Regions from separate parts of the Ruminococcus sp. AF17-1AC genome, predicted to be linked through region 2. Evidence: riboswitches for the same ligand, from Rfam matches in the RefSeq annotation. Region 2 holds a riboswitch; the other holds the start of a gene.
The links. A riboswitch is a leader RNA that binds a small molecule or an ion and turns the genes downstream of it on or off. The one in region 2 is predicted to bind thiamine pyrophosphate.
Positions count from the first base shown of each region.

Region 1: it holds a riboswitch for thiamine pyrophosphate, as region 2 does, so the genes downstream of both, thiD (bifunctional hydroxymethylpyrimidine kinase/phosphomethylpyrimidine kinase) here and DWW81_RS06215 (energy-coupled thiamine transporter ThiT) in region 2, are expected to answer to the same signal.

Region 1 covers NZ_QTWZ01000003.1:74,786-91,405, reverse strand. Annotated here, with positions in the region: gene carB (carbamoyl-phosphate synthase large subunit) at 1-1,719, opposite strand, end outside; gene DWW81_RS03230 (carbamoyl phosphate synthase small subunit) at 2,041-3,123, opposite strand; gene pflA (pyruvate formate-lyase-activating protein) at 3,272-4,015, opposite strand; gene grcA3 (autonomous glycyl radical cofactor GrcA3) at 4,272-4,523, opposite strand; gene DWW81_RS03215 (hypothetical protein) at 4,599-4,826, opposite strand; gene pflB (formate C-acetyltransferase) at 4,816-6,894, opposite strand; gene DWW81_RS03205 (hypothetical protein) at 7,083-7,331, opposite strand; gene pyk (pyruvate kinase) at 7,360-8,778, opposite strand; gene thiE (thiamine phosphate synthase) at 8,978-9,619, opposite strand; gene DWW81_RS03190 (GNAT family N-acetyltransferase) at 9,642-10,112, opposite strand; gene thiM (hydroxyethylthiazole kinase) at 10,253-11,071, opposite strand; gene thiW (energy coupling factor transporter S component ThiW) at 11,071-11,592, opposite strand; gene thiC (phosphomethylpyrimidine synthase ThiC) at 11,914-13,227, opposite strand; gene thiD (bifunctional hydroxymethylpyrimidine kinase/phosphomethylpyrimidine kinase) at 13,224-14,027, opposite strand; TPP riboswitch at 14,090-14,196, opposite strand; gene DWW81_RS03165 (C40 family peptidase) at 14,368-15,336, opposite strand; gene DWW81_RS03160 (leucine-rich repeat domain-containing protein) at 16,006-16,620, shown strand, end outside.
Region 2 covers NZ_QTWZ01000006.1:115,249-131,868, reverse strand. Annotated here, with positions in the region: gene DWW81_RS06230 (MBL fold metallo-hydrolase) at 1-50, shown strand, start outside; gene DWW81_RS06225 (nucleoside kinase) at 143-1,078, shown strand; gene DWW81_RS06220 (bifunctional diguanylate cyclase/phosphodiesterase) at 1,232-2,905, shown strand; gene DWW81_RS06215 (energy-coupled thiamine transporter ThiT) at 2,992-3,576, opposite strand; TPP riboswitch at 3,635-3,744, opposite strand; gene recQ (DNA helicase RecQ) at 3,856-6,141, opposite strand; gene DWW81_RS06205 (GGDEF domain-containing protein) at 6,393-8,987, shown strand; gene DWW81_RS06200 (GGDEF domain-containing protein) at 9,071-11,407, shown strand; gene hflX (GTPase HflX) at 11,702-12,955, shown strand; gene aroF (3-deoxy-7-phosphoheptulonate synthase) at 13,307-14,329, shown strand; gene DWW81_RS06185 (LURP-one-related family protein) at 14,442-14,912, shown strand; gene aroB (3-dehydroquinate synthase) at 14,963-16,072, shown strand; gene aroA (3-phosphoshikimate 1-carboxyvinyltransferase) at 16,085-16,620, shown strand, end outside.

The DNA of each region.
Region 1 (16,620 bases), on a different contig from region 2:
TGACGCATAGTCGAACTCGATACCCTGACCTATTCTGATAGGACCTGAACCGAATACTATAACAGTCTTTCTGTCATGACCCCTGTTTGCAATGAACTCGCTTGCCTCGTCCTCGTTGTCATATGTTGAGTAGAAGTAAGGCGTCATAGCCGCAAACTCAGCCGCACAGGTATCAACCATTTTAAATACAGCATGAACAGGCTTTTCTATCTTCTTGCCTGTTATCTTCTCGATGACCTTATCAGTATAGCCTATCTTCTTAGCCTCAAGATAAGTTTCCTCGTTGAAGTTATTTTTGAGCGTCTTTTCCATGTCAATAAGCTTGCAGAGCTTGTAGAGGAACCACTCGTCTATCTTAGTGATGCTGTGTATCTCATCAACAGAAACACCACGTCTGAGAGCCTCGTATACAACGAAAAGTCTTTCGTCTGTGCAATCAGAAAGTCTGTCATGGATAGTCTTGTCATCAAGGTCAAGCATCTTAGGTGAGATAAGGCAGTCATGACCTATCTCAGCTCCTCTTACAGCCTTCATTATAGCCTGCTCAAAAGTAGAGCCGATAGCCATAACTTCACCAGTAGCCTTCATCTGTGTACCAAGCTCACGCTTAGCATAAACGAACTTGTCGAAAGGCCACTTAGGAAGCTTAACAACAACATAGTCAAGGGCAGGCTCAAAGCAAGCATAAGTCTTGCCTGTTACAGCATTCTTTATCTCGTCAAGAGTATAACCTATAGCTATCTGAGCTGCGACCTTAGCGATAGGATAACCTGTCGCCTTAGAAGCAAGTGCGGAAGAACGTGAAACTCTAGGGTTTACCTCGATAACAGCATACTCGAAGCTGTCAGGATTAAGAGCGAACTGACAGTTACAGCCACCCTCTACTTTAAGAGTATCGATTATCTTCAAAGCTGCGGAACGGAGCATCTGATATTCCTTATCAGCCAGCGTAACAGCAGGAGCTATAACGATAGAGTCGCCTGTGTGAACACCAACAGGGTCAAAGTTCTCCATTGAGCAAACAGTGATAACATTGCCCTTAGCGTCTCTCATTACCTCGAACTCTATCTCTTTCCAACCTGCGATACATTTCTCAACAAGCACCTGAGTGATAGGTGAAAGATAAAGACCATTTCTTGTGATCTCCTTGAGCTCTTCCTCGTCATTAACGATTCCTCCGCCTGTACCGCCAAGGGTAAAAGCAGGTCTGATGATAAGAGGATAACCGATACCGGGCTGATTAGCGAAGTCAACAGCGTCCTCAACAGTATTAACGACCTTAGAAGGGATACATGGCTGACCGATAGACTCCATAGTATCCTTGAACATCTGTCTGTCCTCAGCCTTGTCGATAGTTTCAGGGTTAGCACCAAGAAGCTTAACATTATACTTGTCAAGGAATCCCTCCTTAGCAAGCTGCATAGAAAGCGTAAGACCCGTCTGACCGCCAAGGGTAGAAAGCAGGCTGTCAGGGCGTTCTTTTTTGATAACTCTCTTAACAGTTTCAAGAGTAAGCGGCTCAATGTATATCTTGTCAGCCATAGCATTGTCCGTCATGATAGTAGCAGGGTTAGAGTTTATAAGAATAACCTCCAGACCCTCCTGCTTGAGCGCGCGGCAAGCCTGTGTACCTGCATAGTCAAACTCAGCAGCCTGACCTATAACGATAGGACCCGAGCCGATAACGAGAACTCGCTTTATATCTTTATTTAAAGGCACTTAAATTCAATCCTTTCTGAAAAGTTTAGGGAAACGCTGAAAGTGAGGAGTGAGGAGTGAGGAGTTATCCCTTCTCACACTCTCGAAAACCGCACCCAGCAACCCTCTGTGTTAAAGCTTAACGACCTCAGTAAAACATAATGTAGGGGCGAACAGCGTTCGCCCGTTCACTATCACGACCGCCCCATATAAAAGCCGCTCGAATAATGAACACTACAATAGTCATATCAAACACATTCCGTCAGCCACGGGCGAACACTGTTCGCCCCTACTGTTGCAGAAACTGAGATCAATAATTTCTATACTTCAAAAAATCAGAGCTTATTTCTTGTTAGTGTCAATGAGCTCAATAAACTCATCAAACAAGAAGTCAGTATCATGCGGACCACCACAAGCCTCTGGGTGGAACTGTACAGAAAATGCAGGCTCGTTGAGATATCTGATACCCTCACAAGTGCCGTCATTGGCATTTACATAAAGCACCTTTGCTTCACCCTCAGGGAGCGAATCGTTCTCTACTGCATATCCATGGTTCTGTGATGTTATGTAAACTCTGCCTGTTTCTGTGTTCTCAGCAGGCTGGTTCGCACCTCTGTGACCATACTTCAGCTTGTGTGTCATCGCACCATGTGCAAGCGCCAAAAGCTGATGACCCAGACAAATTCCAAAAGTAGGTATCTTCATCTCAGAAAGCTTTTTAAGCTCCTCGATTATCTCCACATTCTCCGCAGGATCTCCAGGGCCGTTTGAAAGCATTATGCCGTCAGGTGCAAGCTCCTTTATCCTCTCTGCCTTTGTGTATGCAGGAACAACAGTTACCTCGCAGCCTCTCTTAACAAGCTCTCTTCCAATGTTGTGCTTTGCACCAAAATCGTAAAGCACTACCTTCCTCTTGACCTCTCCCTCAGGCTCGAATGTTTTCTCCTCCGAGCAGGTCGTGTTCTTTACAGCCTCAACTATCGTGTAGTTCTTAAGATCTGTCAGTCCGAAGCTTGAACCCTCAGGAACGATCTTTCCGTTCATAACACCCGACTCACGAACTATTTTTGTGAGCTGACGAGTGTCGATACCGTAAAGACCTACGATGTTATGCTGCTTTAAAAAAGTGTCAAGATCACCCTCACAACGGAAGTTGCTAGGCTCTTGACACCAATCTCTAACAATATAAGCTTTAACATGAGGACATTCACTTTCAAAATCCTCAGGAATAACGCCATAGTTACCAATTAACGGAAATGTCTGAACAACTATCTGTCCGTAGTAACTAGGGTCAGTAAGTGTTTCGAGATAGCCTGTCATAGCCGTAGTAAAAACAATTTCGCCAATAGCTTCGCCAGCTGCGCCGAAACTTTTACCCTCGAAAATAGTACCGTTCTCCAAAATCAGATACGCCTTCTGCACTATAAGCTCCTCCTTTTTCACGCAAATTTTTACGATTACTATTATAACACAACCGCCTGCCTTTGTAAAGGCTTTTAACACTTTTTTTAGTTTTTATTTTTCAGTGTAAATTAAAAAAAACGAGCAGACCGAAGTCCACTCGTCTAAAATACTATTTTCTCTTTTTCAACGCCGCTTTAAGCCCTCTCATGATAACATCTCTCGCCTTAACAGCGTCCTCCTTGTCAAGAGGCGGCGTGTTACCAAGAGGATAATCTATACCAAGCTGCTGGTACTTCACCTTGCCCATAGTGTGATAAGGCAGAACGTCAAGCGCTTTCAAAGTCTTTAGCTGTGAGATAAACTCGCCCAGCCTGAAAAGATATTCTTCCTTGTCCGTGATACCCGGCACAACAACATGACGTATCCATATAGGCACACCATGCTCCGACAAAAACTTCGCAAACGCAAGAATGTTGTCATTGTAGTGCCCCGTAAGCTTCTTGTGTTCCTCACGGTCAATATGCTTGATATCCAGCATAACAAGATCGGTGCATTTGCAAAGCCTTTCAAACTTTTCCGTGCTGTCAGGCGTAAAAGTGATGCCCGAGCTGTCAAGACAAGTGTGTATCCCCTTTTCCTTAGCCTTTTCAAAAAGTTCCGTCACAAAGTCTATCTGCACCAAAGGCTCGCCGCCCGTGCAGGTAATGCCGCCGTTTTTCATGAACTCTTTTACCGAGTCATATTCCGCCAGCAGACTTTCAACCGTCCTCTTTGTACCTGTGCCTATCTTCCAAGTATCAGGATTGTGGCAGTAAAGACATCTCATAGGACAGCCCTGAAAGAAAATAACAAACCTTATCCCCGGTCCGTCCACCGTACCAAAGCTTTCCGTAGAATGTATAAATCCCTCCATGGGATATCCCTCCTTTTTTATTTCGCATGAACGCACGCCCGTTCAGCCTGCACAAACAATTCTGTAGGGGACGGCACCCTCGACGTCCCGTTTCTGCTCGCTCACAAATTTATATCACCGCATACCTATCCGCAAAAAGCAACAAACGAGCGGCAGCTCTCATCCACATAAAACAAGAAGTTCCATGTAAGACGACGCCGACCGCCCGTGTGCATATTATCCGCAAAGAAACTCATTCTATGCGGCAAAGCTCAAATTAAAGGCTCTTGTGGAACGTTCTTGAAATAACGTCGTCCTGCTGCTCCTTAGTAAGCTTTACGAAGTTTACAGCGTAGCCTGAAACTCTGATAGTGAGCTGTGGATACTTCTCAGGGTGAGCCTGAGCGTCCAGAAGAGTTTCTCTGTTAAGTACATTTACATTAAGGTGATGACCGCCTTTTTCAGCATATCCGTCAAGAAGTCCGATAAGGTTGTCTACCTGTGCCTCTGTTGGTTCAAAGTTTGCCATAGTATTACATTCCTTTCTTAGTATTTATGGAAAACAAGCGGAGAACGAACCTCCGCCGTTTTCTAAAATAGGGAGTTAATCTTCATCTCTGTCAACAGCATCCTCTTCTGTAGGCTGACAGCAAGCCGTCTTGCCGTCACCGCCACAATCGGAAGTGCTGTAAGTTTTAACGTTCAGACCTTCTTCGGTTTCGTCAACGTCTATCGTAAGATGACCCTGACCACCCATCATAAGTCTGTCAATGACGTCAACAAGCTCGTTTACCTGAGCCTCGTCCTCGTCCTTTTTAACATTAAACCCCATCTTCGTTAAGCTCCTTAGCTATGCTTTCGATATCAAGGTCGCCCATGAATACCTTGTCGTCCTTGCCAAGAGCGTCAGGAATGATAGAGAATGTGTTTGAGATACCGTCCTGGGCGTGTCTGAATGGCAGCTTAGCAACTGAAGAAAGTGATGCAGAAGCGCCGTGAGTATCTCTGCCGTGCATTGGGTTAGCACCAGGAGCAAGAGGCACACCGATCTTTCTTCCGTCAGGTGTAGAACCAGTCTTCTTACCATAAACAACGTTAGATGTGATAGTAAGGATAGACATTGTAGGAACACCATCTCTGTATGTGTGGTGCTTTCTGATCTTGTCCATGAATGTTCTAACGAGGTCAACTGCGATCTTGTCAACTCTCTCGTCGTTGTTGCCATACTTAGGGAAATCGCCCTCAACTTCGTAGTCAGTTACGATTCCGTCCTCATCTCTGATGCACTTTACCTTAGCGTACTTGATAGCAGAAAGTGAGTCAGCTACAACTGACAGACCTGCGATACCAGTAGCGAAGTATCTCTTAACATCTCTGTCATGAAGAGCCATCTGAACTCTCTCATAAGAATACTTATCGTGCATATAGTGGATAACGTTCAGTGTATTTACATACAGACCAGCCAGCCACTCCATCATATCGTCATACTTAGCCATTACATCATCATAATCGAGGTAATCGCCTGTAACCGGACGATACTTAGGACCTACCTGTATCTTAAGTCTTTCGTCAACACCGCCGTTGATAGCATAAAGCAGGCACTTAGCAAGGTTAGCTCTTGCACCGAAGAACTGCATTTCCTTACCGATCCTCATTGAAGATACACAGCAAGCGATAGCGTAGTCGTCACCGTGTGTAACTCTCATAAGGTCGTCGTTCTCGTACTGGATAGCAGAAGTCTTGATAGAAGTCTTAGCACAGAACTTCTTGAAGTTTGAAGGAAGCTTTGTGCTCCACAGAACTGTCATGTTCGGCTCTGGTGCAGGACCAAGGTTCTCAAGTGTGTGGAGATATCTGAATGAAGTCTTTGTTACCATTGGAACGCCGTCGATAGAAACGCCGCCGATAGACTCTGTTACCCAAGTTGGGTCGCCTGAAAACAGTGAGTTATACTCAGGTGTTCTTGCGAACTTAACAAGTCTGAGCTTCATGATAAAGTGGTCAACAAGCTCCTGAGCCTCCTGCTCTGTGAGGATACCTCTGTCCATATCTCTCTTGATATAGATATCGATAAATGTAGAAGTTCTGCCAAGTGACATTGCAGCACCGTTCTGCTCCTTAACAGCAGCAAGGTAGCCGAAGTACAGCCACTGGATAGCTTCCTTAGCGTTCTTAGCAGGACGTGAGATATCGTAACCGTAGATCTCGCCAAGCTTCTTGAGTTCGCCAAGGGCTCTGATCTGCTCAGAAAGCTCTTCTCTGAGCCTGATGTTCTTAGAAGTCATTCTTACCAGTGAAGTAGCAAGCTGATCCTTCTTGTCCTCAACAAGATAGTCTATACCATAAAGAGCAACTCTTCTGTAGTCGCCTATGATCCTTCCTCTGCCGTAAGCGTCTGGAAGACCTGTGATGATAGCAGCGTGTCTGGCAAGCTTCATCTCAGGTGTGTAAGCGTCAAAAACGCCCTGATTGTGAGTTTTTCTATATTCAGTAAAGATCTTTACAACTTCAGGATCAACTGTGTAGCCGTTCTGCTCGCAAGCATTCATAGCCATTCTGATACCGCCGAAAGGCTGAAGAGAACGCTTGAAAGGCTTGTCAGTCTGGAAACCAACGATCTTCTCAAGATCCTTGTTAAGGTAACCAGGACCGTGTGAGGTGATAGTAGAAACGATCTTAGTGTCCATATCGAGAACACCGCCGGCTTCTCTCTCCTTCTTTGAAAGCTCCATTACCTGTTCCCAGAGCTTAGTAGTTGCTTCTGTAGGGCCTGTAAGAAAGCTGTCGTCACCGTCATATGGTGTGAAGTTCTTCTGGATAAAATCACGAAGATTGATAGAAGTGTTTGACCATCTGCCGGGCTTAAAGCCTTCCCATTCGTCATAAAACTGTCTTTCCATTTTATACTCTCCTGACATAAGATTTCGGGCAGCACATATTACCTCAATATTCAGTATTGCATACCTATTAATAATACTACCGCTCGTATGTTAAAATAATAACATACTTCAAAATCAAAGTCAAGTCACATTCAGAAATATTACTCTTACGCCATACTTCTTTCATATGTTAGAATCGGTTACCCAATTCACGGAAAATTATTTGAATAAAAAAAGTGATCGCCTACAAAAAGCTCAAACATTTTTTGCAACAAAAGCGGTGCAGAGCATTCCGCTCCGACACCGCTTTGTGATTTATTTTTTGCAATTCTTCTGTTGCTTTTCTGCACCGCTTGCAGGCTTACACCTATCAAGGCTCTCTCCGCAGACCTTTTGCTCGCTTCACTCGTGGGTGCTTTTACTTTGTGTTGGTGATTTGCTCGGTATGGCGCTGCCATTCCTCACTCCTCACTCCTCACTTAAAAACTACGCTCTCTCGACTTTGAGCAGATTTGTCGTTCCGCTCATTCCAAGCGGTACTCCTGCTGTAATAACGACAAGGTCGCCCTTCTTCAGATAGCCAAGCTCCACAGAACGCTCCAGAGCGTGTCTGATGAGTTCGTCAGTGTTTGTTTTCTCTTCGATAACGCCTGCTCTGATACCCCATGAAAGGCTGAGCTGATGATATGTTGTATCGTCAGTTGTAAGTGCGATTATAGGACAGTTCGGACGGAATTTTGAAAGCGTTCTTGCTGTTGTTCCGCCCTTTGTTACTGTCAGGATCGCTACAGCATTAAGGTCATGGGCAGTTGTAACAGTAGCGTGTGAGATAGCATCAGTGATAGATGAATTTCTCTCGTCTGCTCTTTTCTTGAAACGTGAGATATAGTCGATATCCTTTTCGGTCGTTTCTGCAATAAGGCTCATGGTCTTGACAGCCTCAACAGGATATTTACCCGCGGCAGTTTCCCCTGAAAGCATTATAGCAGACGAGCCGTCATAAATAGCGTTTGCAACGTCGGTTATCTCGGCTCTTGTAGGACGTGCGTTTGTTATCATAGACTCCAGCATCTGAGTTGCTGTGATAACGTTCTTGCCTGCGTTGTAGGCTTTTCTGATAAGCTCTTTCTGGATAGCAGGTATCTGCTCGAAAGGTATCTCAACGCCCATATCACCTCTTGCTACCATTATTCCGTCAGCAGCGTCAAGGATCTCGTCAATATTGGCAACACCCTGAGCGTTTTCTATCTTAGCGATGATTCTAGGATTGAACCAGCCAAGGCTCTGGGTAAATTTTCTAAGATAAATAACGTCAGCACCTGTTCTTACGAATGAAGCTGCGATATAGTCAAATCCCATTTTTGCGCCAAATTCAAGGTCAGACATATCAGCGTCAGAAATGTAAGGCATAGAAAGGTTTACGTCAGGAACGTTGATACCCTTGTGGTCGGAAACAACTCCGCCGTGGATTACTTCGCAAACGATGTCAGTGCTGTCAACTCTGGTAGCTTTCAGCTCGATATTTCCGTCATTGATAAGTATTCTAGTGCCTACAGAAACGTCCTTTGGAAGCTGTGGGAATGTGATAGAGCAGATAGTTTCGTCGCCCTCCACTTCTCTTGTGGTAAGTGTGAATGTATCGCCGTCCTTGATAGTAACAGGCTTGTGATCCTTAAAGTTTTTAAGTCTTACCTCAGGTCCTTTTGTATCAAGAAGAGTTGCAATATTAACGCCAAGTTCTTCCCTTAGCTTGCATACAGTTTCAAAGCGAGCCTTATGAACACTGTGGTCAGAGTGTGAGAAATTGAATCTCGCAACGTCCATGCCGTTTTTCATAAGCTCACGCATAATGTTTTCGTCATCTGTGGAAGGTCCGATAGTGCATACGATCTTAGTTTTTTTCATTTTTACTCTCCTAACATACATTGCTATTTCAACGCATTAGCATTTTAATCTAAAAAACAAAGCTTTTTCATTTATTATAACCGATTTTAACTTAATCGTCAATAGCGCAATGTATAATTTGTGTAAAATCGAAAGACAATATCAGACATTTGTTTTAAAACAAAAAACGGACGATATCAATAACCGCCCGTTCAACATCTTATCTTCCGAAGCAATCCTCGCAAAGCTCACGAAGATCCTTTGCCGCCTTTTCAATATCAGGCTGAGAAACCACCGCAGAAACTACCGCAGCGCCGTCAATACCCATACCCTTAAAGTTCGGCACAGTTTTTTGATTAACTCCGCCTATTATTACGATAGGGATATCCACAGCGGCTCTTATTTCTACAAGTTGTTCCTTTGTGACAGCTCTTGCGTCTGTCTTGGTGTTGGTGGCATACATTGCACCAACGCCAAGGTAATCTGCACCGTCTGCCTGTGCTTTTTTAGCTTCTTCAAGAGTTGCCGCAGAAATACCTATTATCTTGTCCTCACCGAGGATTTTTCTTGCAACTGCACACGGCATATCGCTCTGTCCAAGATGAACGCCCGCACAGTCAACAGCCTGTGCAATATCAAGTCTGTCGTTGATGATAAGCGGCACATTGTATTTGTCCGTTATCTTTTTTACTCTGACTGCAAGCTCATAGAATTCTCTTGAAGTGCAGTCCTTCTCTCTTAGCTGGATAACTGTACAGCCGCCTTTTACGCCCTCCTCTACCGACTGCTCGATAGTTTCGCAGGACATAAGCCCACGGTCAGTGCAGAGATAAAGCGTGTAGTCAATTTTCGATTTGTCCATTTTTTTACCCTCTTATCTTTTATCATAAAATAACTTCCATACCTGTCTTGTATGGCTTCAACCCTGCTTTTTCGTAAAATTTTCTTGCCGATGGATTGCACTCCCACACGTTGAGAGTAACATTATAACAGCCCTGCTCCTTAGCGAATTTCTTCACTGCCTCGTAAAGTACCGAGCCGATATGCTGACCTCTGCATTTTTCATCAACACACAGATCGTCGATATACAAAGTTTTTATATCCGTGAGAACATTGTCGCCCTTATGCTCCTGAAACACACAAAAAGCGTAGCCCTTCATAACATCATTTTCATCAACTGCGGCAAATATAGGCTTAGTTTTATCCTTTAGCATATCCTTAAGCTCGTTATCAGTATACTTTTTCGCACCCTCTTTAAAAAGGTCAGGTCTGCCCTGCTGATGAACTCTCTCTACCTGATAGAGCAAGCTGTTCATTTGCGGTATATCCTTTTCACAAGCAAATCTTACGGTCATTTTTCATTCTCCTTTGTATGAAAAAGTATAATATGCAGTGCAAACGGACGAACACTGTTCGCCCACGCAAGCAACATCACCACATAAAATTTAGTGGCATCACATTGATATGATACCACTAGATCTGAAATATTGCAATACTAAACTTCTTCTATCTTAGCCTTAGCCGCAAATACCTGACTATTCATTTTGCTGATTGCGTCAATGATAGAAATATGGAAGCTTCCTGAGCCTATCTCTCCAGCATTTTCATATGCGAACTCGCCTGCTATGCCCATGCTTGCAATGCCTGTTACAGCGGCGGTATACATATCGTCGCAAGCACCTGCGAATGAGCCTACAAGTCCTGTTGTCATACAGCCTGTGCCTGTTACCTTTGAAAGATATGGGTGACCGTTTGATATCCTTGCGACTCTTTTTCCGTCTGTTATTGTATCCACCGCACCTGTGATAGCTGCAACGCAGTTATACTTTGCGGCTGTTTTTTTCGCAACGGAAACAGGGTCGTTTTTCTCGTCAGCTTCCGAGGTGTCAACACCCTTTGTGGAAACTTCTAGTCCTGCAAGATATGACATTTCAGAAAGATTTCCTCTGAGTATGCTTATCTTCACATTTTCAAGTATACGCTTTGCAGTTTCATTTCTGAAATTTGATGCTCCTGCTCCAACCGGGTCAAAAACTACAGGAACGCCAAGCTCGTTGGCTTTCTTTCCAGCAGCTACCATTGACTCGACCGTTCTTGCATTGAGAGTACCCATGTTTATAACGAGAGCCTTTGATATAGAAGTTATATCTGCTGCTTCTGCGATATCGTCTGCCATGATAGGTGAAGCACCAATGGCGAGAATGCAGTTTGCAACGTCATTTACAGTAACATAATTTGTGATACAATGCACCAAAGGGCATATATCTCTTACCTTGTCTGCTGCTTTCGCACAGCTTTCAATTATAGAACCCATTATGCTCTTACCTCCTTTGAGAAGCCAAGGAAATTATCAAATACTTTTGCCTTTTTAAGAGCTGTAACGATAACGATAGCAAGAACTGTACCGCCTGCACAGCTTACAAAGAAAGGCAGGATATAAACTGTTATTGCTGCGGCTGGTGCGCCAACGAGAAATCTGGCAACAGGATATGCAAGAAGTCCGCCGAGGACTGATGTGCCGAAAAGCTCGCCAACATAAGCGGCAGGGAGCTTCTTTATGTACTTATAGAGCATACCTGCAACGAATGCGCCAACCATTGAACCCGGGAACGCAAGGAGAGAGCCAAGTCCCGGAAGATTTCTGAGAAGTGCGGCTGTGAAGCCAACGCCCACTGCCCATGCAGGTCCAAGGAAAACTGCACCGATTATGTTTACAAGGTGCTGAACAGGTGCGCACTTTGAAGCGCCGATAGGGAACGAAACAAGCGAGCCTACCACTGCAAGGGCTACCAATACTGCTGCGAATACCAATTTGTGAATGTTTGTCTTTTTCATTTTTATTCCTCCATATCGTATCGCACCGCCGAACGAAAAAGAGCAAGTTATCCAGCGGCGCACAGACCGTGGCTATGCTATCCGCTCACGATCTGACGTAAATTATTTTCGGTCGGTGCTCCATTGCACCCTCTCACCCCGAAACACGGGTTCCCTCGCTGAATACTTTTTATGAAAAAGTTCGCAAGACGCTCCTCTTGCACATTACATTCTTTTTATATCTGCTCTCATGCAATTGTCCGATTTTTTGTACAATTGTCGAGCTGACATTCAATTTTTATATCATGCGGGCGAACGCTGTTCGCCCCTGCATCGAGTTTTCTACTTCTCTGAGCAGAATTTAACCTCTTTGCCCTCGAGTATCATGTTTGTTGTTCTAACGGCACACATCTTGCCGCACATTGAGCAGGTATGTCTGTCGGCAGGTGGGGTCTGCTCAAAGAATCTTCTTGCCTTTTCACCGTCAAGTGCTATCTCGAACATTTCGTCCCAATCCATTTTGTGACGTGCTGCTGCCATTTTATCGTCCATATCTCTTGCACCCTTTACGCCCTTTGCGATATCTGCGGCATGGGCTGCTATCTTGCTGGCGATAATGCCCTCCTTAACGTCGTCAACGTCCGGAAGTCTGAGATGCTCGGCAGGAGTAACATAGCAGAGGAAGTCTGCACCGCTTGCTGCGGCTATTGCTCCGCCGATAGCTGATGTGATATGGTCATAGCCAGGTGCGATATCTGTTACCAGAGGTCCAAGTACATAGAAAGGTGCGCCGTGGCATATCTTCTTTTCCATTATCATATTTGCGGCGATCTCGTTCATTGCCATATGGCCAGGACCCTCTACCATTACCTGAACGTCCTTTTCCCACGCTCTCTTTGTGAGGTTGCCAAGCTCGATAAGCTCGGAGATCTGAGCGGCGTCGGAAGCGTCTGCAAGACATCCCGGACGGAGTGCGTCGCCAAGTGAGATAGTAACGTCATACTCTCTGAGTATTTCAAGCACCTCGTCATAATACTCAAAGAATGGGTTCTCATTGCCTGTCATCATCATCCATGCGAAGAGCAGTGAACCGCCACGGGAAACGATATTCATTTTTCTTCCCTCACGTCTGAAAGCTTCGATTGCACGTCTGTTGATACCTGCGTGGATAGTCATAAAGTCAACGCCCTCTTCTGCATGGGCTTTTACTACCTTAAGAAAGTCCTGAGCGGATATCTCAAGGAGGTCTTTATCAAGGTAGCCGATAGCGTCATACATAGGAACAGTGCCTATCATGGCAGGCGACTTTGCTACTAGCTCTTTTCTGAAAGTATTGGTCTTGCCGTAGTTTGACAGATCCATGATAGCTTCAGCGCCGAACTTGATAGCCATATCCACTTTCTGCATCTCAATGTCATAATTCTTAGAGTCCCCTGAGATACCGAGATTTACGTTTATCTTAGTTTTAAGACCTTTACCGATACCCTCGGCAGAGAGAGCAGTATGGTTCACGTTGGCAGGGATCGCCACCTGACCTGCTGCAACAAGAGCCATAAGCTCGTTTACATCCATATTTTCTTTTTTAGCCACTGTTTCCATTTCAGGGGTAACGATACCCTTTTTAGCGGCTTCCATTTGAGTTTTATAATTTCTCATAGAACAGTTCCTTTCAAGTCGTAATAGTCATAAAAGTGATTAACGGGGCTATGTCCTTTGCCCACTGTGAATGATTTTTCTATTGCCTCGGTGATATAGTTTTTCGCCTTTGTTACAGCAGAGAGCATATCCATACCGTGGGCAAGGTTTGCAGTTATGGCAGATGACAAAGTACAGCCAGTGCCATGGGTATTAGGCGAATCAACACGCTTGCAGGCAAGCTTATGAACGCCCTCTGGGGTACAGAGATAATCCACAGCGTCGCCGGTGAGATGACCGCCTTTGACGAGGACGTTTTTTACGCCCATATCCATTATTATCCTTGCGGCTTTTTCCATATGGTTTTCATTCTTTATCTCCAAGCCTGAGATAGCTTCGGCTTCGGGGATATTCGGTGTAAGGAGCGTAACTATAGGAAAGAGCTTTTCCCTCATGGTGGAAACAGTTCCGCCCTCAGAGAGAGCGTCTCCGCTTGTAGCGACCATGACGGGATCGCAGACGATAATACTTGGTTTATACTCATTAAGCTTATCCGCAACTGCTGAAATAATTTTGGCAGTTGGGAGCATACCGAGTTTTACGGCATCGACGTGGATATCCTCAAACACAGCGTCTATCTGTTTTTGTATCTCCTCAACGGGTACGTTGAAAACAGACAGCACACGGGTAGTATTTTCAGCGACGACAGATGTAATAACGCTCATGCCGAAAGTTTCATTAGCGCTGAAGGCTTTAAGGTCGGCTTGTATACCTGCGCCACCGGAGCAATCCGAGCCTGCCACTGACAAACATTTTAACATACTTTATTCCTTTCTTATGGAAAAGGGGAAACAAAAAAACCTCCTGACCATGCAGGAGGTAAATTTACACAAAACTTGCTTCCTACACTGGTCTTGACCAACAGGTTCAAAGGGTCAGGTTTTACCTTCTCAACCCAGCGTTTTCGCTTGGGTCCCCCTGCAAACTTTATTCGATTTTTCGCAGTTTTTCTGCTTTTTTATTATAACACTGGTCAGCGAGATTGTCAAGGAAAAATTGTGCAGATATCGCAAGTATTATCGAGCAAACAAAATCGGGCTGTCGAGGGCGCCAGCCCCTACAGTTATTCGACAGTTTGTTATGCCGCAAGATCGCTCTGCATTACAGTATTCTCCTGATAGTGTTTATCTTTCCGCAATACTTGATATTTGCAAGCGGCTGTATTCTGATCCCATAATATGTACTCATGGCATGGACTATTTTCCCACCGCCTATATACATTGCTACATGGCCATAGTTATTACAGATTATCAGGTCGCCTGCTTCTATATTCTTCAAAGACACTGCTTTTCCCATTTTCGCCTGCGAATATACGCTGTTATACATATTCACACCGGCTTTTCTATAGGCTTGCATTGTCAATCCACAGCAGTCCGTTGCCTTATACTTTGTTCCGCCCCAGACATATCTTCCGCCGTTCATGCTTGCGGCATAATCAACGGCTGTTTTTATTCTTGCTTTTCTCTCAGGTGTACGCCTCACACCTTTTCCTACCTTGACGTACTTACCCTTATGATCGCCTTCATTGATAAGGACATAATTTGCTCCGCCGATATTCTTGTTCTGACCTGCCACACGCTTATTTTTATCGGTAGTAAGAGTACCCGACACAGCCACAGAGGCTTTTGTTTTTGAGGATTTCTTGAACTTACCGTTTTTAAAGCTATAAAGCTGAACGTTTTTATCTATATAATAGTATGTTTTTGCTGCTGTCTTTACGTTGAGGACCGATGACTCTGACTTGGCACTGCCGTTTACCGCTTTGACAGTGACTTTATATTTTGTGGAAGCTTTAAGATAAAGCTTGCCGTCATCGGTTATATTTATATAGTTATCCTTTTTAAGTGCCTGCCATGTATATTTTCTTACATAGCGTCCGTTTACATATACCTCAAATGTAGTCTTTGAGGAAAAGCTGGTGAGATTTTTTACTCCTGCTTCTATTTTGTTTGAATACGCTTGTCTTTTTATCAGAACAGGTTTTGTCATCGAGTCAGCAGCAGAAGCTGTTATAACATTCACATAAGTCTTAGCGGATCCCTGCGGTGCAAATGCCACAAAGCTTATCATTATAACTGATGAAATTATCACTGCTGTTATTTTTCTTATTATGTTGATAACGGATCAGTCCTTTCCAGTTTTTGTATTCATGTACTTATACGATTTCATGTATATTATTATACATCGTTAATTATTACAATCTGTAATAATTAAGTTTCTATTTTGTAAACCTTTATGATAGTATTATACATTTTTGCTTATTGTTAGTATATTAATCTCCTATTTTAATGCAGTTGTTGGTGTTTTCTTTCATTATCATGAACGGCATATCATTTTTTATTAACATTATATAAATATAATTTATGACAATCTTACAAATATAAGAAAAACATCATCCTATGGTTTGGTCGATTTAATCAAGCAAATTCTACAAATTGGTATTAGTCTTTTGCATCATTTGCGAAAACGTTTGCTACTATAAAATTACAGCATTCTCAAAGATTGAGAACGATATGTGAAAACTAAAATTATTTCGCGTAAATTAATTGTGAAAAGTGACAAAAAAGCCGTTCACAATCAGTGAAAAAGTTCTGAAAATTAATTTTTTATAAATAAAATATTGCGAATACCATTGACAAACATAGTTTACTGTAGTATAATTTCATTAGAAAATACAGAAAACGTTTAAGTTCAGTTACGAGGTATATATTTATAGTGGGTATAATGGAGGTCACGCTGATGAAAAGCATTAATTTTATGGGCGACAATGGTTTCAAAAAAGCACTTGAGAGCGTTGGTGTAACTGCAAGTAGCAGTATCAGCAGCGAGAAGATCTCGGGCTGTTTTAAATATGTTACGGCTGACGATATGTGTATTATCACTGGATACTGCGGTGACAGCCATATCGAAGTGCTGGAGCTTCCTTTTGAGCTTCGTGGCAAAAAGGTCATAGCTGTTGCAGGCGGTGCTTTCGCACATCTTTATGACCTTAAATGTGCTGTTATCTCAAAGGACGTTGTTATCATCGGAAGAAAAGCATTTTACAAATGCTGTTCACTGGTGAATGTGACTATACCTGAGAGCGTAAGGTTTATTGGTGAGATGGCATTCTGCGGTTGTGAATCTCTGAGATTTGCGACTATACCTGATGGTGTGGAAAGGATACTGCCTTTCACATTCTACAATTGCGACAGTTTGGAGAGAGCTGACCTGCCTGAGAGCATCAGAGAGATCGGTGAGTCTGCATTTGGTTTCTGCTCTTCAATGAAAGAAATTTATCTTAATGAAAATATAGTTTCCATAGGAAACGGAGCTTTCCAGAACTGCATTTCTCTTAGAGAGCTTGAGATACCG
Region 2 (16,620 bases):
CAAAGCTCACTGATACCATAAATAATATCTGTGCAAAGTGGAACGATTAGCTTTTGCTGTACATATAATATGAGATACAGGGCAACACTGCACGCTTTATGTGTGGTGTTGCCTGACGCATACGAAAGGAACAAACCACACAATGAAAAAGATACACGTCAGTGCTATAAACAGAAAGGTCAGAGGTGACGAAAAGCTTTTTGTTGAAGAGTGCGACAGAAAATATAATGAAAAGCTCGTTGCCATTGCAGACAGCATCGAGGAGCATCAAAAGGAGAAGCCTATATTGCTTTTGGCAGGTCCGTCAGGGGCGGGCAAGACCACAACAGCGTTGAAAATAGAGGAAATACTTGACAGCAGGGGGATACACACCCACACTATCTCTATGGACGATTATTTTCTGCCTTCTGACAGCTTCACCGCTGTTATAGGAGAGGACGGCAAGCCTGACTATGAATCTCCTGACAGGATAGACAGAAAGCTTCTCTATGAGCATATGGAAATGATAAACAGTGGCGAGGAGGTAGTTCTGCCGAAGTTTGAATTTTCAGAACAATGCAGGCGTGATGGAGAAAAACTCAGACGAAACAAAAACGACATAGTTGTTTTTGAGGGTATCCATGCCCTTAATCCAGAGGTCACAGGTGCGGCTGGGGATTATGCAAGATGTATGTATGTCAGTGTAAGAAGCAGACTTGAATTGAAAGACGGTGAGCTTCTGCATCCTTGCTATATCAGGCTTATGCGCAGACTCATAAGGGACGGATTTTTCCGTGGCAGAAGTGCAGCGGAAACACTAGATATGTTCGACAGCGTTGAGGCTGGTGAGAACAAGTATATAATGCCATACAAGCACAGGGCTGAGTTTTCAGTGGATACTTTTCACGCTTATGAGCCTGCCTTGTATAAGAACTATCTTTTGGATACACTGCGACGTGAGAGCAGGAGTTATAAGGATTTTGAACGCTTTTTGCCTATGCTAAAAGCCCTTGAGGAGATAGAGCCGGTGATGCTCGAAAGTGTGCCTGTAAATTCCCTTGCAAGGGAGTTTGTAGGTGAGAGCAGCTATAGCTACTAAGACGATAAAACGCCGTCGGAAAAGGACGGCGTTTTGCTATGTTTGCTTGACTTTTTTTATAAAAAGTAGTAAAATGAAATAAGGTAAGTATAGGTATTTTTGAAAACGTTTTCCTGAACGTGATCATTGAATAAAAAATTAGTGGGGATAAAAATGAATTTTGATAATGATTTGATGCTTTTCTTCCGAACGATATATGAAGATTCGGCAGATATGGACGAATGCAGTGCCAAGGTGAAAAGTGCTGTGGCTGCTGTGGCAGACAAGCTTGACATCGTCAGAGCGGAGCTTGCAGTGAAAATGCCTGCAACAAAGCTTTGTGAGGATGGAGCAGATATGCTCATGGTGCTTTATGACAGAGAGAAGGACGTGGAAAACGAGCCTTTTGAGGCAAGTTTTCCTTTGTTTGAAGGCGGCTTTATAACAGTGACCTTTTATTCTGGTAATTCCAATGGCTTTGATAACGAGCAAAGGAATATCGTAGAGATAATTGCAAACACCGTGTTTATCCAGTTTAACAGGGTAGTTATGCAGGAGCTTGTTACTCATGTTATAAAAACGGATATCGAAACAGGTGCAGCAACTTTAGACGCTTTGATAAACTATGCCGGTATGCTTATAGCGCAAAACAGGATAGAGGATTTCAGTATAATTTTTTTCAATATACATAACTTCAAATATGTAAATAAGGTATTAAATTACGAACAGGGCGACGTTGTTTTGCGTAATTATACAAAGACTATATACCGAAATCTTTCAGATGGTGAGATGATCGCAAGACTTGGCGGCGATAATTTCGTTATGCTTGTAAAGAACGAATCGCTCAGAGAATATATTGATATGCTCAGCTTTATGAACATAAGGTATGACGATGGCAAAGTATCAAAGGATTTTATTTTTAGTGCAACCATCGGATATTCGTCAACTGTGGGTATAAGATATCCAAGAGAAGTAATGGCTCGTGCAAGCATTGCATATGCTGCTGCAAGACGAGTTGGCGCAGGCCATGTAATGGAGTATTCCGAAAATATAAAACAAGAACTGATGAAAATTCAGGGAGTGCTGTCAAACTTCATGGCTGGGCTTATGGCAGGTGAGTTTGAGGTGTATTATCAGCCAAAGGTACGCATCGAAACCAAGAAGATATTTGGTGCAGAAGCCCTTGTACGTTGGCATAGAAAGGGAAGGTTATCAGCACCGGTGGAGTTTATTCCGCTTCTCACGAATGACGGAAGCATAATAAAGCTTGACTACTATGTGCTTGAAGAAGTTTGCAAATGGCTGAGAAAACGCATAGATATGGGTTTTGAACCTTTGAGGATATCAGTGAATTTTTCGAGGAAGCACCTGGAAGAAAAAAATATGATAGGCAATATAGTTGCCTTGATCGACAAATACGAGCTTGATCACCAGCTTATAGAAATAGAGCTTACTGAAAGCGAGGATTATCAGAATTTTGAGCTTATCACAGAGATCGTGAATGGTCTGAGAGCTAATGGTATCGTCACATCTATGGACGATTTTGGTACTGGCTTTTCATCGCTCAATGTGATAAAGAACGTTGATCTGCAGGTAATAAAGATAGACAAGTCCTTTATTCCTCTTGAAAAGGATTATGAGGGCAAGGATAAAGATCTTATAATGTTCTATTACATTATAAAAATGGTTAAAAAGCTTGGCAAGGAAACTATCGCCGAGGGAGTTGAAACTGAGCAGCAGCTTGACTATCTCAGAGAAGTTGGCTGTGATGCCGTTCAGGGCTTTGTATTTGACAAGCCTCTGCCTGCGGCTGAGTTTGAGAAACGTCTTGCCTGCGGTTATAACTGATAAATAAAAGGACGAACATTTTGTGTTCGTCCTTTTTTTGCATGAATGAAAACAGCCGCAGACTGCCAGCCTTTTGCAATGTGTGATTATTTATCCTGTGTGGAAAGTATCTTTCTAGTCTGAGGTATCTCGAAAAGTGCAAACGCACCGATAGCTGTGAATATCATTTCAGGAAGCATATATGAGCCGTTGTAAAGCAGGCTGTAGAGTACGCTGTTGTCTGTTGAGAAGCCGTCCCACAGTGCGCCGAATGACTTCCAGATAACAACGCCGCTGATGAAGTGGCAAACAAATCTCAGGAAAACTGCTATCATCGTTCCTGTTATCCAGCCCACTGCGCCTTTCTTTCTGAAAATTCCTGCCACACCGAGAACTGTGTAGGCTGCAAGATAGTCAATGAATATGCAGGCAACGAGCATTATAGGAGAAAGTCCCCAGCCGAAAAGTCCGTCTGTGATACCCTGAATGAACTGAATGAGAGAGAAAACAAATGCCGCTCCAAGACCCTTTGCTACGCCATGCTTAATGCTGAAAACGGCTATAGGAAGCATGGAGAGCAGTGTGATAGAGCCGCCCCAAGGGAGCTTGTATACTCTGATAAAGCTAAGCACTGTTGCCAGTGCCACCATTACTGCACCCTCGACCAATGTGAGTGTTTTTGAATTTTTCATATTATACCATTCCTTTCTGCGTACAAAAAATGCGTATGCCTGATAAAAGGGCACACGCATAGATATACACACTATTTTCCTACGCTGGCATTACCCATATCAGGTGCGGTCAGAACATCAATTTGCTCTTTCTCAGCCGAAAAGCATTCAGCTCCCGTGTCGTTTTATGTACTATTGTTATTATACTGCTTTTTTCGTGGGTTTTCAATAGCTTTTCTGATTTTCCCCACCTAAATTGTATGAAAACATAAATATTTGTCACAAAACCGCATTTTATTATTAGTTTTGTACATCTTTGCTGAGTATCTCCTCTATGTTCTCAAAAATAAATTCCTGCGCCTGCTTTGGAAAAAGTATCGTCTTGTAGCTGTTTCCAAGCTGTGATATTTTTTCACGCTCTATTATTCCTGCTTCGGGGGAAAGTATTGTAGTTTCAAGAAAGCCCCTGCCGTTTGCACCGTCTTTTGCAAGATAATTTTCACCTATGAGCCATTCTTTTATGGCAAGTTTTATGCTTCTTATATCGCCGTCTGTGCCGAGCTGATAGAAAATGCTGTCGCATACCTCTGAAAGAGTCATATCCTGTTCCTTGCCTGAAAGCTCACCTGCGTGGGCAATTATATATTCCTTTGTGCTTTGACCGCCAACCGCATTTTGCTTTTGCAGATAGCCCTCTGGGATATATTTATAACCCGAAGCAGCGTCAGGATTTTCCTTGAGATATTTCTGTATCTCAGCTACAAAGTATCTTCCATAACGTTCCTGCTTTGACTTTCCCACCCCTGAGATATTCAAAAGCTCCGTCTGCGTCTTAGGAAGCTTTATACACATATCACGCAGTGAAGCGTCTGTAAGAATGATATATGCAGGCAGACTCGCCTGTGTCGCAAGCTTGCTCCGCACAGCTCTAAGCCGTCCGAAAAGCTCCTTGTCGAATGTCGTAACTTCGTCTCTGCCGATCTTTGTGACCGTTTCGCTCTTTGGCTTTTTCTTTGGTAGGCGTATTGTAATAGTCTTTTTGTCCATTAATATCTCTGCAGACCTTCTTGTAAGGGTAAGCACAGAAAAATCCCCGTGTGAAGTCTGTGTGATGTAATCATCAGCTTCAAGAAAAGCTATGAGCCTGCGGATATAGACCTGCGTGGAGTCTTTCATTATGCCGTATGTCGAAAGCGTGGAAAGATCAAAGCGCTTTACCTTTTCGGTGTCTGAGCCTTTAAGTATCTGTGCTATGACACCTGCTCCAAAAGAAAGGTTTCGCTGGTGAAGTCTATAAATGCAGGAAAGCACTTTTTGGCAATCTACAGAAACGTCAACTTCTTCTGTTTCTCCGAAATCACCCAAACAGCCTGAACAGTTCTGACAAGGCTTGTCCTGCTTCTCACCGAAATATCCAAGGATAAACTCTCTCAGACAGCCGTTTGTGTTGCAGTAATCGGTCATCTTTTTCAGACGCATAAGATCACGTTTGCGTATCATTTCAAGAGTGTCATCGTCAAGGTCGGGATTGTCATGAGAATTGTTTATAAGAAACTTGTTGGTCACAACGTCCTGACCGCTGTAGAGCAAAATGCACTTTGCTTCGTTTCCGTCACGTCCCGCTCTGCCTGCCTCCTGATAATAGCTTTCAATATTCTTAGGCATATTATAATGTATGACATAGCTCACGTTTGATTTGTCTATTCCCATGCCGAAAGCATTGGTCGCCACCATGACCTGGACACGGTCAAAGATAAAATCGTCTTGATTTTTACGCCTTTCCTCATCAGAAAGTCCTGCATGATAGCGTGAAGCGTTGTAGCCGTCGGCACAGAGCTTTTCACACACGCTCTCAACATTTTTTCTTGTGGAGCAGTAGATTATTCCGCAGTTGTCCTTGTATTTCTCAACTATCCTCACTGTTTCACTGTATTTGTCATGAGGGTGAGAAACGCCAAAGTAGAGATTTTTTCTGTCAAAGCCTGTGGTTATGGTGAAAGGGTCACGGAGTTCAAGCATTTTGATAATGTCCGCTTTTACTTCTGCGGTGGCAGTGGCGGTGAATGCACTGACGATAGGGCGGTAGGGAAGTTTGCCGAGAAACTCGGGTATCTTCATATAGGAAGGTCTGAAATCTTGTCCCCACTGAGAAACGCAGTGGGCTTCGTCCACCGCAAGCATGGATATCTTCACCGACGAAGCCAGTGACAGAAACGATCCTGTCATCAGCCTTTCAGGTGCAACATATATTATCTTGTACATACCACGGGCGGCGTTTGATATAGCTATTTCATACTGTGCCGCCGTCAGTGACGAGTTCAGATACGCTGCCCTCACTCCTGATTGTATCAGCGAGTTCACCTGATCTTTCATAAGGGATATGAGAGGCGAAACAACTATGGTTATCCCGTCAAACATAAGGGCAGGTATCTGATAGCACATAGATTTGCCTGCGCCTGTTGGCATAACTCCAAGGCAGTCACGCCCTGCAAGTATGCTGTCTATTATCTGCTCCTGACCATTTCTGAACTGAGAGTGTCCGAAAAAGTCCTGAAGCACTGAATACTTATTGCGAAAATCTGTCATTTTATCCTAACTTTCCATTGTGTGTATGCTTATATTATACTACCAAAAACCAGCTAAGTCAAACAGATATACAAAATTCCATGCACGATTTTGTAACATCTTTTCCTTAGTCGCTATTGTAATTTTATCGGGATTATGTTATAATAGGCTTGATAAATAATTAGTTATAAAAATATAAAAAATTAACAAATCTCCAAAGGAAGGATTGTCTGAACACAGTCGTATATTCAGGCATGGTGAAGATCATGGATATGGAAAATAAATTGTGGCAAAGCTATTTTGGTGCTGTCTGGGGAAAGGTTTGTTCAATATGGCACAATATCGGCGGGTTTGTTATGGACGAGAAAAGCGGAGAGTTTTATGCCGATGAAAACTGTCGTGCTCTTATGGGACTTAGAGAGAACACAGATTATGACAAGTTCAGAGATATAGTTGCATTGAACGGCGGAGGACGAGATCTTGGCCTGCCGTTGTGTATAGAACTTCTTGACACTCCAAGTGGCATTACCGCCGGAATAGTGTATCTGTCGAAAGAATATATGTCAAAAAGTGTTTTTGAAGGGATCGACATTATACCACAATCAGAGCTTGTAAGACTTCTTGATGGAATGACACGCTCATCATTGCTTGCTCTTGTAAGATTTGATGGAGCAGGGAAGCTTTTGGATTCAGACTACTGCATAGGGGAGGCACTTAAGGCGGCTGTTGCGGTTTTGCCTGAAAATACTGTGACGGCATTCAATTCAGACGGTCAGTTTTGGATATATGTTCCACGCTTTGGAGGTAAGCCTGAGGAGTTTGCTGACAATATACGTAAAGCGGTGAAGGAGTGTTGCCTGCCAGATGAATTTGGAGTGAGATCGTCTTCAAATCATTCGCTGTCTGTGACGGCAGGCATAAGCAGCGGCTTTGAAGTGCCAGCAAGACTCATGCACGCAGCAGGCTTTGCACTCTATGAAGCTAAGGCAAAGGGTGCAGGCAGTATTTGTTGCTTTGATCCTGAAAAATATGCAAAGCAGAAGAGTGATATCGAGAATATCAGGGCTTTTTCAGAGCTTCTTGATAAAAATCTGTTTACATATCATTTTCAGCCTATCGTTAGTGCTTCAACAGGCGAGATAGTCGCTTATGAAGCGCTTATGAGAACAAAGGGAAATATAGCACTCAATCCGCTTCAGATACTCAACTGTGCTAAAAATTTTGGCAGACTTTACGATATAGAGAAAGCTACACTGAAAAATACTCTTAAATATCTCAGCAAGCATCAGCTTGATTTTGAAAACCGCAGGCTGTATATAAATTCAATATCATCTCATGCTCTTGACGATAAGGATTTTTATGCGATCGTCAATGACTATGGTGAACTTCTTGAAAAGGTCGTTATCGAAATGACAGAGCAGACAGAGATAAGCGAGGACGACCTCGATAGAATAAGGGTGCGTCTTGAAAAGAACAATATGAGCCTTGCTATTGACGATTACGGCACAGGCTACTCAAATACATCGAATCTTCTGCGATATGATCCTGAGGTGGTAAAGATAGACCGTTCCCTCATTTCTGGCATTGACCAGAATCCTAAGGCTCAGAAGATAGTTTCAAAAATGGTGGAATATTTCCATTCAAGCGGATATACCGCACTTGCAGAGGGTGTTGAAACAAGCGAAGAACTTAAAACCATGATATATTTCGGCGTCGATCTTATTCAGGGTTATTATGTTTCTAAGCCGAAGCCTGTGCTTATCCACGATATCTCGGAAAATATCCGTGAGGAGATAGTGGCTTACAGTATCGAGGCTGGAGATAAAGATAAAAAGGTCTTCCACGCTGAGGATAATGACGTTATCGACCTTGCTGAGATGTATAAAAAAAGATATTCTGACATTTTTCTCGGCACAGGTACATTTACTCTTTCAGGAAAGGCTGAGGACGATTGTGCGGTGCCTCTGTCTGTGACAGTTGGTAGTGGCGTTGATTGCGTCATTCACTTGAAAAACGCATGGCTCACTACATATGGTGAACTGCCGAACATAAAGCTTGGCACTGGCTCTAGAGTAAGGATAGTGTGCAGCGGTGAAGATCGTATAGACGGCAGAGGTATTTATGTTCCTGAGGGATCGTCGTTAGAGCTTGTAGGCTCAGGTGAGCTTTATATCAGATCAGAATCACAGGATTGCTATGCAATAGGTACTGACAGCAAGCAGCCTTGTGGAAGGATAACTGTCGCAATGACAGGTGTTCTTGATATAACTGCAAATGGCGACAAGTGCGTCGGCATAGGCGGAGGAGGCTGCAAAGATGGTATTGTCATTGCAGGCGGTGATATAGCTGTAAATTGCAGTGGCGATAGGTGCGTTGGTATTGGAAGCATCGATGGCGACGCAGATGTGACTATATCAAACTGTGGCTGCAGACTAAAGCTTGCGGCAGGAATGTCAGTGGGCATTGGTGCCGTAAAGGGCAGTGCTGATATAAGCATTTCAGACTATAACATTAGCTGTGTGCTTTCGGGAAATAATCTGACTGCAGTGGGAGTTATGAGTAACGGGACAGGAAAGATATGTATTCTCGATGGCAGGCTCAACATTTCCATGAAAGGACGAACTCTCAACTGTGTGGGAACAAGGGGCGGCAAGCTTGACTGTGAACTTGAAAATACTGTCTTTACGCTTTACTGCGAGGGTGGTTCTGTTTCAGGCGTTGGAGATAAAACAGGCAAAGGTGACGTGACAGCAAAAAGCTGTCAGTTTGATGTAATGTTCCTTACAGGCGACGGTTGGGAAATTGGAAGTCCGGAGGGTATGCTTTCGGTCACTGACTGTAAGAAAAATATTAAGATAAACGAATAAGGCAAAGCACATAGGCGTGCCTTGTGTGACGCTGCTTTAGATCGTCTGAAGCAGCACGGCTGATTTGTACGGAGGATCATGAGATGATGAATGATACTGCTAAACGCAGACGTATAAAAATAGGACTTTTGGTGAGCCACCTTGAAGATGATTTTGACGATGCGGTTGCAGAGGGCGCAATGATAGGCGCAGAGCAGTGCGACGCCGACCTCGTTATTTTTCCAGGCAGATATATAGATGGGATCTATGCCGACAAGCTGAGAACGGTGTATGAGTATCAGTATAATACTTTGTTCGATATGGCGGCGGCAAATAAGTTCGACGTTCTGCTTGTGCTTATCGGCACACTTGGAACATATCTTGACAACGAGCATAAGGCTCAGTTTCTGAAAAAATTTGCTGGAACGCCTGTTATAACTATAACGGCACATATTGATGGTTATCCTTGTATCATGCTCGACAACAGAACGGGAATGAAGGAGGCTATAGAACATCTTATAAAGGTGCATGGCTGTAAAAAGATAGGTATGGTAAGCGGACCTAAAACAAGTGATGATGCCCTTGAAAGACTTGACGTTTACAAGGAAACTCTTGAGGAAAATGGTATCATCTATGACGAAAAGCGTGTTGCATATGGTAATTTTTCGAAATTCTGTGTTGACGAAGTCGGAAAGCTAATTGACGATAATCCAGAACTTGATGCTATCGTTTTTGCAAACGACCAGATGGCAATTGCAGGCTATAAGGCTATGGAAGAGCGTGGGATACGTCCCGGTAAGGATATCCTTGTGACAGGCTTTGACGACGATCCCGTGGCTGAGGAGCTTAATCCGCATTTGACGACTGTCAAGGCTGACCCTTCTGAACTTGGCTATCATGCCGTTCAGGAGGCTGTGAACTATGTTATAAATAAGGCTATAAACAACGATAAGATCTCTTCGGGAATGGTAAGAAGAAATTCCTGTGGATGTCAGGGCAACTCAAAATTAAAGACCATATCTTTTGGACGCATATCAGATGATCCGGAAGCGTTTGCAAGAAGAATGGGACAGTTTTTGTTCAATAAATACAGTGCAAGTGAAACAACTGCGAAAATGCGAGAAAATTACGTCAAGATAATATATGCTCTTGATGATTATGCCCGTGAGGAAAATCTTGATAATGAGGTCAAAAAAGATAAGGTATTAGAAATGATCTCAACTCTTGCCAGTGAAGAATTTTTTAGGTTTGTGAGCGTTGATGAGCTTTATGCTTCTGTTGAGTATATTCAGCAAAAGCTTATCTCTCGTTTTGACAACATGGAGAAGCATTTGAAGTTAAATCAGACTTTTATTCAGATATACAAGATACTGGCAGAACGCAATGCGAATTACTGTAAGGAAAAGCTTGAGGATAATGAGTTTCTTGCATGGCAGGCAAACTCCATCACAAGGGATATGCTTGTGTTTGAAGCTTATGATGACAGAGCATATGAAACTGTTGTGGATAAGCTTACGAGGCTTCATATGGAATCAAGCTTTCTGTTCAGCTTCGAGCCTGCCCTTATTCACCTTGGCACAGATAAGTGGCAGCCGCCGGAATATATGTATCTCAAAGCCTATCACAATGGTTCTGACGCTATCCAGCTCCCACATGAAGAGCAGGCTGTAAAGTATACAGAGCTGTTGTCGAATAAGTATTTGCCAACAGACAGACGTTATACATTAGTGGTATCACCATTGTTCTCTAACGAGGAGCATTACGGAATACTGATGTGTGAGATAAAGCATGAGTATTTTAATTATTTGCAGTCGGTGACAGTTCAACTTTGTGCGGCACTTAAAATAATAACCTTGATGAAGCAGCAGGCTGTTACCCAGAAGCAGCTTAAAAAGAGCCTTATCGAGATCAAGGAAAACAATGAGCTTCTTCGAGATCTTTCAAGGCAGGACGCTTTGACGGGTTGCTACAATCGAAGGGGATTTTTTGAGGAGCTTCGTAAAAGACTCAGCAATGACAAAAACGAGGGTGAAAAGGCTATCATGGTCTTTGCCGACCTTGACTGTCTGAAAACCATAAATGATAAATTTGGTCACGAGGAGGGCGACTTTGCTATACTATCTGCGGCAAAGATACTTAAACACTCTTTTGGCAACAGTGAGATAGTGGGTCGTATAGGTGGCGATGAGTTCGTTGTATGCGCTTTTCTTGATAACGCAATAGATATCCCGTCAATGAGAAACCATATAGAAGCGGTCACAAGAGAATACAATATTAAATATGCCGCCGATAAGCCATATATAATCCATACGAGCGTAGGCGTTTATCCGTTCATATGCAGTGCCACGCTTGAGATAGGAGAGCTTCTCAGCCATGCTGATATCCTGCTTTATGAGGAAAAAAAGCACAAGAGAAGTATTCTTAAAAGCGATTATGAATAACATTTGCAGGCTGTCTGAAAAAGGCAGCCTGTTTTTTGTTTTTATGCTTGACAAAATATAATGGCTGTGATATAATAAAACATATTTTACGAAAGGAGCGTCGGATGACATGAGAATTACAAGAATATGGGTGAGAAATTATTAAACCGAATATCAGGCAGGTGCATTGGCACAAGCCGCTCCGACTCTTCCGTATAACGTTTTGGTTACACGCCTGAGGGTGTGTTTTTTTATGCCTGAAAAAGCCGAAGAGCGGCTTGATAACAGACATTAGGAGTGATTAATATGGCAGAAATGTTTGACAACACAATAAAGAAAGACCGTGTGCTGCTTGCGGCAGTGGACACAGGTTCGTATGACGTGGAGCTTTCCCTTGACGAGCTTGAAGAGCTGACAGAAACAGCAGGCGGTGAGGTGATAGCGAGAGTGACGCAGAAAAGACCGTCCTTTGACAGCGGCACCTGCATAGGCTCAGGTAGGCTTGAAGAAATGGCTGAGATATGCAGAAATGAAAATATTGACAGGATAGTTTTCGACTGCGAACTGACAGCCACACAGATAAGAAATATCGAGGACGTGTGCGGCGTTTTCACTATTGACAGAACTATGCTCATACTGGATATCTTTGCTCAGCGTGCGACTACTCGTGAGGGCAGATTGCAGGTAGAGATAGCACAGAACAAATACAGACTTCCAAGGCTTGCAGGCATGGGAACTAATATGTCACGTCTTGGCGGTGGTATCGGCACAAGAGGTCCTGGTGAGTCGAAGCTTGAAACTGACAAGCGACACATCAGAACACGCATTGCGGCACTTTCAGACGAGCTTAAGGAGATAGAGAAGCGTCGTGGGCTTATGAGAAAACGTCGCAAGAAAGACGGTGTTCTTACAGCGGCGATAGTGGGCTATACAAACGTGGGCAAATCCACACTGCTTAATTATCTTACAGAAGCGGGCGTGCTTGCAGAGAACAAGCTTTTTGCGACTTTGGAAACAACATCAAGGGCTATAGAGCTTCCTGACGGCAGGTCGGTGACGCTTATTGACACGGTAGGACTTATCAGACGTCTGCCGCATCAGCTTGTGGAAGCTTTCAAATCCACTCTTGAAGAGGCGGCAAGTGCGGACGTTATAATCCATGTGTGCGACGCCTCGGCTGATGACTGCGAGGAGCAGGCAAAAGTTACCCTTGAACTGCTCAAAGAGCTTGGCTGTGAGGGAATACCTGTGGTGACAGTGTTCAACAAGTGCGACAAAGTGCCTTATATAAACGAGCTTGACACATCAGGTGAAGCGGTAAAGATATCCGCCAAAAACGGCACAGGCATTGACAGCCTGCTTGCGGCTATACAAAAGGCATTACCCGAAAACAGCGTAAGATGCAGGCTTCTTTTGCCTTTTGACAAGGCGGGTCTTGTGAACACCATAAGGCAGGAGGGCAGGATATTCAGCGAGGATTATACCGCTGATGGTATCGTTCTTGACGCTCTTGTGGATATCAAGGTCTATCATCTGGTGGAAAGCTATAAGGTGAAAAACGAAGAATAAAGTGTTTTTCAAACGTAAAAAAAATGTAAACTCACAGGCAGGGCTATTGACAAGCCCTGCCTGTGAGAGTATAATAATCGTGGTTAGCAATAACAAATAAATCGAAAGGAAAAAACAGAATATGTCTACTGTTATCATGTCTGCAGTCTTTACATACTTCTTTATGAGCTTGAGCTACTTTTATGGCTTCGAGTTTTTTTGGCGTGTGAAGAAAGCGACGAGATCAGAATAGGCGTATAGAGAAGTTTCTGTTTTTATATATGCGTTTATTATAAGCCGTGGCTTTCTTGTAAAAGAATGTCACGGCTGTTTTTATTGCCTATACAAATTTGATTTTCGGAGGAAAGTAACATGATCATCGTATTGAAAAACAATTCACAGGAAAAACAGGTAGAAGAGCTTTTGAACTGGCTCGACCAGTTCCACGTATCGACGAATCTGGTAGAGGGCGTTCATTCAAATGTTATCGGTCTTATTGGCGATACAACTCAGATCGATATAGAAGCAGTTCAGGCTAAGGAATGTGTTGAAAATGTACAGCGTGTTCAGGAGCCTTACAAGAATGCTAACAGAAAGTTCCACCCTGATAATACTGTTATCGACGTTGCAGGCAGAAAGATAGGCGGCGGAAAGCTTCAGGTCATTGCAGGTCCTTGCTCTGTTGAAACTGAGGAGCAGATAATCACAACTGCTATCGCTGTAAAGGAAGCAGGTGCAACAATGCTCAGAGGCGGCGCATTCAAGCCAAGAACTTCACCATATTCATTCCAGGGTCTTGGCAAGGAGGGCATCGATCTTCTTATTCAGGCTAGAAAGATAACAGGTCTGCCTATCGTTACTGAGATCATGGATCTTTCTGATCTTGACTGCTTTGCTGACGTTGACGTTGTTCAGGTAGGAGCAAGAAATATGCAGAATTTCACACTTCTCAAGGCTCTCGGCAGAAGCGACAAGCCTGTTCTTCTCAAGAGAGGACTTTCATCAACACTTCAGGAGCTTCTCATGTCCGCTGAGTACATAATGTCTGAGGGCAATCAGAACGTTATCCTTTGCGAAAGAGGTATCCGTACATTCGAGCCTGCCACAAGAAATACTCTCGATCTTTCAGCCGTTCCTCTGCTTCAGCAGAAAACACACCTTCCTATCACTATCGACCCTAGCCACGCTACAGGTATCGCTTCACTTGTTGAGCCAATGGCACTTTGCGCTGTAACAGCAGGCTGTGACGCACTTGAGATAGAGGTACACAACGACCCTAAGAACGCATGGAGCGATGGTGCGCAGTCACTTACTCCTGCACAGTTCGCTGAAACAATGAAGAAAGTTAAGGCACTTTCCGAGTTCATGGGCAAGCCTCTTGATGTAAACGAATAAACAAGACATTGAAAAAGAGGTGTTTTCGCACCTCTTTTTCTTTACAAATATTCAGTTATGTGGTATAATATTTTAGAACTGTAAATGGATAAAGTACAAAGGAGGAAGAGCGATGAAACTTGTGCTTAAACAAAGGCTTTTTTCATGGTTTGACAGCTATGATGTGTGCGACGAATACGGTAACGCAGTTTTCAGCGTAAAAGGCAGACTTGCATGGGGTCACTTGCTGGAGATATACGACAACATGGGAAACAAGGTCGGCGTGCTGAAAGAAAAGGTGCTGAAAATTTTCCCTACCTTTGAGATATACATAGGCGGAGAGTATATGGGCTGTATAAAGAAAGAGTTTACATTTTTCAAGCCAAAGTTCCATATAGATTTCTGCGGCTGGAGAGTGGACGGTGATATTTTCGGCTGGGACTATTCCGTTTATAGCGGTGCTGAACAGATAATGTATGTGTCAAAGGAGCTTTTGCACCTTACTGATACTTATGTCATAGACGTTTATGATGATCGTAATGCTTTGGCAGGATTGCTCATTGCACTTGCGATAGACGCCGAGAAATGCTCAGACGGCAATTAGGCTTTTATGATAGCTGTGTAAAAAACTTGTACTGAAAGGTTTTGATATTAATGAAATTCAACTGCGAGCTTAAAAGGGTCGTGGACGATTCTTATGATATAGAAATAGGCAGAAAATTGCAGGATACGCTGGTCAGCGACCTTAAAGGCGGTCTTGTGGGAAAGATAAAGAAATTTGCCGTTGTAACGGATTCTATCGTTGTGGATCTCTATGGCAGAGATATTTATGACAGGCTCAATGCCGCAGGTCTGAAAGCCGAGCTTTTTGTGATACCTGAGGGAGAAAAGTCCAAAACCAGGCAGATGAAAGAGTTTGTTGAGGACTCTATGCTTGAAAAAGGCTTTCGCCGTGACTGCTGTGTGGTAGCCGTTGGCGGCGGAGTTGTCACAGACCTGGCAGGCTTTGTTGCAGGAACATTCGGCAGAGGAGTGCCTTTTGTGAATTATGCCACAACGCTCCTTGCGGCGGCTGACGCTTCTGTGGGCGGAAAAACTGCCGTTGATACGCCCCTTGCTACAAATCTTATAGGTCTGTTCAATCAGCCTAAAAAAGTGTATCTGGATATAGACACATGGAAAACACTTCCTGAAAAACAGATCTCAAGCGGTCTTGCAGAAACTATCAAGCACGGCTGTCTTGGTGATAAGGAGCTGTTTGAGTATCTTGAAAAGAACGTGGAAAAGGTGTTTGAATGTGACGGTGAAGCCTGCGAGTATATCGCAAAGAAAAACTGCGAGGTCAAGTACAAAGTGGTAATGAAAGACGAGAGAGAGTCGGGTCTGAGAGAGGTGCTTAATCTCGGTCACACTGTCGGCAGAGCTATCGAAACTGTGTCTGATTATAGACTATATCATGGAGAAGCTGTAGCTATCGGTATGGTGGCACAGTCAAGATTGGGCGAGAAGCTTGGTTTCATATCCCATGAAAATGAACAGCGTGTGGAAAAGCTTCTTGAAAGGGCAAAGCTTCCTACAAAAATACCTGACTATATTGACAGAAAGGCTCTTGTGAAAAAGCTTTATACAGATAAAAAGGTCCGTGACGGAAAACTGAGATTTGTTTTCCAAAAAGAAATAGGCGAGATGATGTGCTTCGGTGAAAATCAGTACGGCAAAGAGATATCCGAGGAGCAGATAGCTGAAATAATCACAGAGATGTAACGGAGGATAGCGATGAACATAACTGTATTTCCGAAAAAACTCAGCGGACAGGTGACAGTTCCGCCCTCAAAAAGCGTTGCACACAGAATGGTGATAGCGGCGGCGCTGTCAAACGGCGTTTCTGAGATAACAAATCTTTATCCCTCGGTGGATATCCTTGCGACTATGGATTGCATGAGGGCGCTTGGGGCGAAAATAGATTTTGACGGCGACAAGGCTGTGATAGAGGGCATAAAGGATATTCCTGAGAGCGCAGTTTTGGATTGCTGTGAGAGCGGCTCAACGCTGAGATTTCTCATACCTGTTGCTTGTGCGCTTGGAGTGGATACTCAGTTCATCGGCAGGGGCAGGCTTCCGCAAAGACCTATCACACCATATCTTGATGAGTTTCCAAAGCATGGTGTAAGCTTTGAATACAACAACACTATGCCTTTTTACACTAATGGAAAGCTCACAGGGGGCAAGTTCTATGTGGACGGTGGAATATCTTCTCAGTTTATCACAGGGCTTCTGTTTGCTCTGCCGCTTCTTGAGGAGGACAGCGAGAT